3 regions of the Allobosea sp. TWI1241 genome follow, and region 1 is predicted to be linked to each of the others. Evidence: riboswitches for the same ligand, from Rfam matches in the RefSeq annotation. Region 1 holds a riboswitch; each other region holds the start of a gene.
The links. A riboswitch is a leader RNA that binds a small molecule or an ion and turns the genes downstream of it on or off. The one in region 1 is predicted to bind cobalamin.
Positions count from the first base shown of each region.

Region 1 (2,256 bases):
GCGTCCAGTCATTGCCGAGCCCGCCGGAATACTTCGCCAGCAGCGCATTGTCCTTCACCGCCTTGAATATGCCGTCGAGATCGTCGGCGACGGTGGTCAGGAAGCAGGAGGAAAGCTGCGGGCGCAGCGTGCCGGAATTGAACAGCGTCGGCGTCGAGGCCATGAAATCGAAGGAGGACAGCAGATCGTAGAATTCGATCGCCCGCGCCTCGCGGTCGATCTCGCGCAGCGCCAGCCCCATGGCGACGCGCATGAAGAAGGCCTGCGGCAGCTCGAAGCGATTGCCCCGGACATGCAGGAAATAGCGGTCGTAGAGCGTCTGGAAGCCGAGATAGTCGAACTGGAGATCGCGCTCCGGCTTCAGCGCCGCCGCGATGCGGGCGAGGTCGAAGCGGCCGAGCTCGGGATCGATCAGCTCGTTGGCGATACCGACCTTGAGATAGCCGGCGAAGTAATCGCCATAGCGCCCGGCCATCTCGCCCTGCGTCGCCTGCTCGGGCCGGCCGTGCACGAAGCTCAGCGCCTCGCGCCGCAGCTTGTCGAGCAGCAGCCGCGCCGAGACCTTCGCATAGTTCGGCTCAGCTTCGATCAGCGTCCGCGCCGCGAGGATCGGCGCCAGCGCCAGTTCGTCGAGCGAGATGCCGTCATAGAGGTTGCGGCGCGCCTCGCTCAGCACCGGCTCGGCCGATACCCCGTCCAGCCCGGCGCAGGCCTCGCGCACCACCTTGTCGAGGCGCGCGACGTCGAGCGGCACCAGCGTGCCGTCCGCGAGCGTCATGCGCAGCGTCGGGGCGGCCTGCGCCGCCGGCTTCGCCTCGGCCTGTGCCCTGGCGCGCTCCTGCGCCCGCTCCTCGCGATAGAGCACATAGGCGCGGGCGACCTTGTGATGCCCGCCGCGCATCAGCGCCAGCTCGACCTGGTCCTGCACGTCCTCGATATGGAAGGTGCGGCCCTCGGCGGCCCGGCGGGTCAGGCCGGAGACCACCTGCTCGGTCAGCTCGGCGACGACGTCGTGGATGCGCCGCGAGGCGGCAGCGTTGGACCCCTCGACCGCGAGGAATGCCTTGGTCAGCGCCAGCGTGATCTTGGCCGGGTCGAAGGGCGTCACCCCGCCGCTGCGGCGGATGACCTGGTAGCCGGGCTCGCGCACACCCTGTGCGGCAAGCGGCACCGGGGCGGTGGCGGGCGGCGAAGCGGCGGGCCGCTCGGCGTCGAGAGAAAGAGACATCGGCAATCAACCCCAAGATTGAGGGTCGGAAAGGCCGAGCGGAGGCATGGAGAGGGCGCATGTCGGCCCATCGAGGCCCGCGACCTGCCAGCGCACCACCGGGACACCCCGCCCGAGGACGTAAACTCAGGTCGCTGGCAGGTCTCCTGGCTCGCGGGTCGTCGCGTCGGGCCCCGTCTTCCCAAGGCCTCGCGGCCTCAGTGACATGATAGTGGCTCGACACTCGCCGCTGACAGTTGCGGGGGCAGCGCCGGCTTCGCACCGGCTTCCCTCTTAGCTCCCGATCTTGCGATTCGAGAGACCATCGACACCTATATCTAGTATCTCCATCCCCTTCCCTGTCAATCGCTCGCTGCGCGGCGGCGGGAGGCTGTGGACGGTTCGCGAGCCGCTGCCGGGCAGGCGCCGCTCGCGCAATCGCAGCGTGGTCCATTTACCATCAGGCGACGATGGCCGGGCCCGTTAACATATGGGTTGCACCGCTCGGCTAGGGTGACGCAAGGTCTGGCGGGCTCGAAAGCAAACCCTGAGATGTGTGGATTTGGCGGCTATGTCGGCGCTGCCCGTGACGGGGCGGCGCTCCTCGAACGGATGGCGGCGGCGATCGCCCATCGCGGCCCGGACGAGCGCGGCGTCTTCACCGGCGAGGGCGTCGGCCTCGGCCATGTGCGCCTGTCGATCGTCGGGCTCGGCGACGGCCAGCAGCCCATGTCCGACGAGAGCGGCGCGCTGACCATCGCCTTCAACGGCGAGATCTTCAATTACGTCGAGCTGCGCGAGCAGCTGAAGGCCAAGGGGCGGCGCTTCCGCACGGCGAGCGACACCGAGGTCATCCTGCATCTCTACGACGAGATGGGCGACGCCTGCCTGTCGCAGCTCAATGGCGACTTCGCCTTCGCGCTCTGGGATGCGCGTCGCCGGCGCATGCTGATCGCCCGCGACCGCATGGGCGTGCGCCCGCTGTTCTACACGCGCCAGGGCGGGACGCTCTACTTCGCCTCCGAGGTCAAGGCGCTGCTGCAGGTGCC
Region 1 is NZ_JBDJKW010000006.1:235,509-237,764, forward strand. It holds gene ABE438_RS10640 (ribonucleoside-diphosphate reductase subunit alpha) at 1-1,228, opposite strand, end outside; cobalamin riboswitch at 1,348-1,549, opposite strand; gene asnB (asparagine synthase (glutamine-hydrolyzing)) at 1,760-2,256, shown strand, end outside.

Region 2 (2,256 bases), on a different contig from region 1:
GCCCGGGCCGAGATCGCCTTTTCGGAACAGGGCACGCCGGCACTGCGGCACGCGCTCGATGCGCTCGTGACTGCGGGCGTCGCAGAGCTGACCATCCTGCCGTTGATGCCGCCGCAGGAGGCCGCCTTCCAGGCCTGGCTGACCCGCACGCTGGCGCGCTGGCGAGCCAAGGACTCCCGGCCCTGGCCGCGCATCCTGCTCTCGCGGCTGCTGCCCGACGACGCCACGGCGGGCGCCCTGCTGGCGGATGCGCTCGCCGCGCCCGGCCAGCCGCTGCCCGAGGCGGCGAAGACCGCGCCGGAAGGCTCGCTCGTGCCGGCGCATCGCAGCCGCGTGCTGGTCTGCATGGGCGGGCCCTGCCTCGCCGCGGGGGCTGAAGTGGTCTGGGGCCATCTGCGCAACGAGCAGGAGCGTCTGTCGCTGCGCACGGCTGGCGAGGGCTGCATGAGCGCCAAGACCAGTTGCCTCGGCCCCTGCAATCTCGCTCCGGTGCTCCAGCTCTGGCCGGAGGGCACCTATTACGGCGGCGTCGACGAGGCCGGGCTCGACCGTATCGTGGCGGAGCATGTGCTTGGCGGCACGCCGGTCGAAGAGCTCGCCTATGCGCCGGGCGGGCGCAAGCAGAGCCTGCGGCCGCGCTGACGCCGCGAGCCTTCGGGCGCTTGACGCCCTGATTTCGCCATATAGGTTACCGCTGTCGAGGTCTCCGGAGAGGATCCGGAGCTAAGAGGGAATCCGGTGAGGCGCCGCGCGGTGCCGAAGCCGGAGCTGCCCCCGCAACTGTAAGCGGTGAGCTGTCCGCCCCTGACGTCACTGGCGCTCGTGCCGGGAAGACGGACGGACAGCAGCGACCCGCGAGCCAGGAGACCTGCCCCGACGCCATGATGATGTCGCGCTGGCGGGGTGTCCGGCGGGTCGTGAGGGCGTACGGGCTGCGAAGCTGGCCCGTTTCTGTCTCCGAGCGCCCGCGAAAGCTCCGTCTGCAGCAGCGAGGGGCTGACGCGATGAGCAAGCGGTTTCCGCGCCGTTCAGGCCGGACGAGGCGCAGGCCTGCATCCCGTTGGGGATCGCAGCAAGTGTGCGTCTATAAATGAATTGCAATGATATAACATTTCATTCATGGGCTCGATCATGACCGCCCATGCCTCTTCCCTGGTGCCCGCGCGCACCATGACCGACCCAGACGGCCCGCTCGATCCGCTGGCGCTCTATGCCAGCGCGATCGACACCTCCGACTATATCGCGCGCGTCGTGCCGCCGATCCGCGCTCTGGTGCCGGCGATCGGCGACCTCGTCGACATCGGCGCCGGCGGCGGCCAACTCGGCGATGCCCTGGCGCCGGCGGGCGCGCGCTGGACCGCAATCGAGCCTTCGCCGACCATGCGGGCGCGGCTCGGGGCCTTGTCGCGCCCGCCTACTATGATCCCTCATGGCTGGGACGACCCGGCGGTCTCCTGCCCGCCGGGCGACACCGTGCTGGCCGCGACCATGCCGGGTTACCTGACCGATCCGGCGCGCTTCCTGGCGCGCTGCCGGCAATGGTCCCGGCGCCACATCGTCTGGCTGGTGCCGGCGCAGGCCGCGCCGCGCGGGCTGATCCTCGCCGCCTGCCTGCCGCGCGACTGGCATCGCGAGGACGAGACGCCCGGCATCGATCGCGTCCTGCCCGCGCTAGGCGAGGACCGGCCCGACCACCATGTCGCGGTCGACTGGACCTTCTCGCTGGTCCTGCCAGACCTGCCGCGCTTCGCCGCCTTCCAGGCCGACCGGCTGGGCTGGTCTGCCGACGATGCCCGCCGGCCCGCGCTTCTCGCCCATCTCTGCGCCCAGGCCGACCCGGTTCCCGGCGGCCTGCGCCTTTCCTGCCATCGCCGCTCGGCCATTCTCGTCTGGACCCTGTCATGATCCGTCTGCGCATTCGCCTGCTTCGCCCCTCTGCCCGCGCCGCACTGGCCTCGACCGCGCTCGCCGGCGGCCTCGTCGCCGCGCCGGCTCTGGCGCAGGAGATCAAGCTCGACGAACTCGTCGTCACCGCCACCGGCCGGCCCGAGCCGCGCAGCAGCATTCCCGGCACGGTCCAGGTCATCGACGCCCAGACGATCGAGCGTTCCGGCGCGAAGTCGCTGACCGACCTGCTGGCCGAGAACGCGGTCGGCTTCTTCAGCGAATGGACGCCGGGCCAGACCTCGATCAACATCCGCGGCGGCGCCTCGGACGGGCAGGGCAAGGACTTCCGCAGCCAGGTGCTGGTGCTGA
Region 2 is NZ_JBDJKW010000007.1:93,386-95,641, forward strand. It holds gene ABE438_RS11175 ((2Fe-2S) ferredoxin domain-containing protein) at 1-642, shown strand, start outside; cobalamin riboswitch at 684-890, shown strand; gene ABE438_RS11180 (class I SAM-dependent methyltransferase) at 1,171-1,905, shown strand; gene ABE438_RS11185 (TonB-dependent receptor) at 1,902-2,256, shown strand, end outside.
Region 2: it holds a riboswitch for cobalamin, as region 1 does, so the genes downstream of both, ABE438_RS11180 (class I SAM-dependent methyltransferase) here and ABE438_RS10640 (ribonucleoside-diphosphate reductase subunit alpha) in region 1, are expected to answer to the same signal.

Region 3 (2,256 bases), on a different contig from region 1:
TGACGTTCGTCATCTCCGCCCCCGCGCCCGCTCAGCCCTTCCGGGCGAAGGCGCTCTCGACCATGTCGAGCAGGCGCAGCGCCGCGAGATAGTCCGGGCGTATCGCCGATTCATCGAGCTCCCAGCGCCGGTAGCTGATCACCGCCTCGAGCTGGCGGAAGCCGGGATCGCAGCAGAGCTGGCCCATGCTGACCGGCCCGTTTGAGACCATGATCAGGTTGGGCGCGGTGAAGACCTCGAGCACCGCCGCCAGCGGCACCGGCACGCGCCCGTCCGCATCGAGCGTCCCGCCCTGCACCCTGGAAGCGGCATCGAACAGCCTGAAGCCGAGCCCGGCCAGGGTCCGGCCGAGCCCGCTCGTGGGAGAAATCGCGAAGGGATCCTCGTGGATGCCGCCGGCATTGGCCTGCAGCAGCGCGGTCTCGCCCTCCGGCAGCGCGATCTTGCCCGCGACCTGCGCCGCGCGCGCCTCGAAGGCGGCGATCAGCGCCGGCACCTTGTCCGTCCGCCCGAGCAGGTCGGCGACGAAGGCCAGTTCCTCGCGCCAGCCCGGCAGGTCGGCCGGTACGACCAGTGTCGGCGCGATCGCGGTGAGATCGGCGGCGCGCCCCGCGCTCGCCAGCCCGCCCGGATTGCGGCCGCCGGCGATGATCAGATCGGGCTCAGCCGCGCGGATCGCCGCGAGATCGACGCCGTCCGCCCCGGCCGGCAGCGCCACGGCCTTACGTGCCGCGGCCTGCCGGTTCCACAGCGGCGGGAAGCCGGTGCGGCGGTTGATGCGCGCGTCGGGAAAGCGGGGATCGGCGGCGACGACCGGCGCCTCCAGCGCGAAGGCGTAGCCGGCGATCCCGGCGTCGAGCACCACGATCCGCTGCGCCCCGGCCGCATCCGCCGGCCGGGCGGCGCCCGGCCCGGCCATGACCACCAGGGCGCCGGCAAGCACGCCTGTGAAGGCGCGGCGCGACGGTTCGACTGTCTTCGCGATGCCCATCGACATCGGTCCTTCCACGGCTCGACCGGACGCGTTTCGGGCGTCCGGTGCCGGGCTCGGGAGAACGGGAAACGGGCTCCGCCAGTCTCCGGGCACGGCAACATTCATCGAATGTCACCGTCACGGAGACGACCGCACCCTGGCACACCCCGTGCCGCGGGCTCAGGTGACAGGAACGGGCAGGTCTCCTGGCTTCCGGGTCAGCGCTTACCGTCTCCGCCTTCCCGGCGGCGCGAGAGGCGCCGCCAGTGGCTTCGTGGAGGGAAGCTCGCCGGTCACAGTTGCGGGGGCAGCCGCGGCGTCGAACCGCGTTCCCTTTTCATCCGCCTCGAGGCGGAACCTGTTCCGACGGCGACTGTAGCGTCAGCGCCGGCGGAAGGAAAGCGCGGCGACGAGGTGAAGAGCGGTCGCCGGGAGCCTCTCTGCCTCCCACGCCGGGATCATCGCGCCCATGGCCCGGCGCCGCGCTTCCGAGCCTTTTCCACACCGCCCAGCCGCGCCCATAACGCAAGGACAGGCCCCGACTCGACAGAGCGTTAAGGACTGGTAAAACAATCCCGCTTCGGGGGATTGGTCATGCGTATGCGTCTTGTTTTGGCGGTTCTCGCTGCATCAGTCTCACCAGCCATGGCGCAGTCCTTCGCGCAGACGGAAGCCCAGAAGCGCAAGCAGCATGTCCCCTATGTCCGGGCCGCGACGGACTGCGTGACCTCTGTGGTGCGCCGTGACGACGGTTTCGACGGCGCCGTCGCGTTCGACAGCTTCCAGCCGCTGATCGCCCGCGCCTTGTCCGTCTGCTCGCAATCGGTCGCGACGATGATCTCCACCCATGACGCGATCTACGGCTTCGGCGGCCAAGCCTTCTATGCCGGCCCGTATCTGAACGATCTGGAGCGGGCGGTCCGCAACCGCCTCGCCGGCCAGATCGCGGCGGCGCGCGCCAATGCCGACCGTCTCGCCGCCGAGCGCCAGGCGCGGCTCAACAAGGAAAGGGCCGAGCGGGACGCCGCCGCGGCCCAGGCGGAAGCCCGGCGCATCGAGGCGGAGACGCGCGAGAAGACCGCCCGCGCCGAGCGCGCCGAACTGCTCGAGAAGACGCGCGAGCTGATCCGGACGAAAACGCTCGGCTGCATCGGCAAGGAAGGCGCGACCATGCTGCTGACCGACGAGAAGGCCGAGGTGGTCGCCAAGGCGGCGATGATCTTCTGCCAGAACGACATCGACGCGCTGGTGAAGATCACCACCGAGATCGTCGAGACCGAGTC
Region 3 is NZ_JBDJKW010000013.1:81,881-84,136, reverse strand. It holds gene ABE438_RS16235 (ABC transporter substrate-binding protein) at 1-13, opposite strand, end outside; gene ABE438_RS16230 (ABC transporter substrate-binding protein) at 32-991, opposite strand; cobalamin riboswitch at 1,153-1,350, opposite strand; gene ABE438_RS16225 (hypothetical protein) at 1,619-2,256, shown strand, end outside.
Region 3: it holds a riboswitch for cobalamin, as region 1 does, so the genes downstream of both, ABE438_RS16230 (ABC transporter substrate-binding protein) here and ABE438_RS10640 (ribonucleoside-diphosphate reductase subunit alpha) in region 1, are expected to answer to the same signal.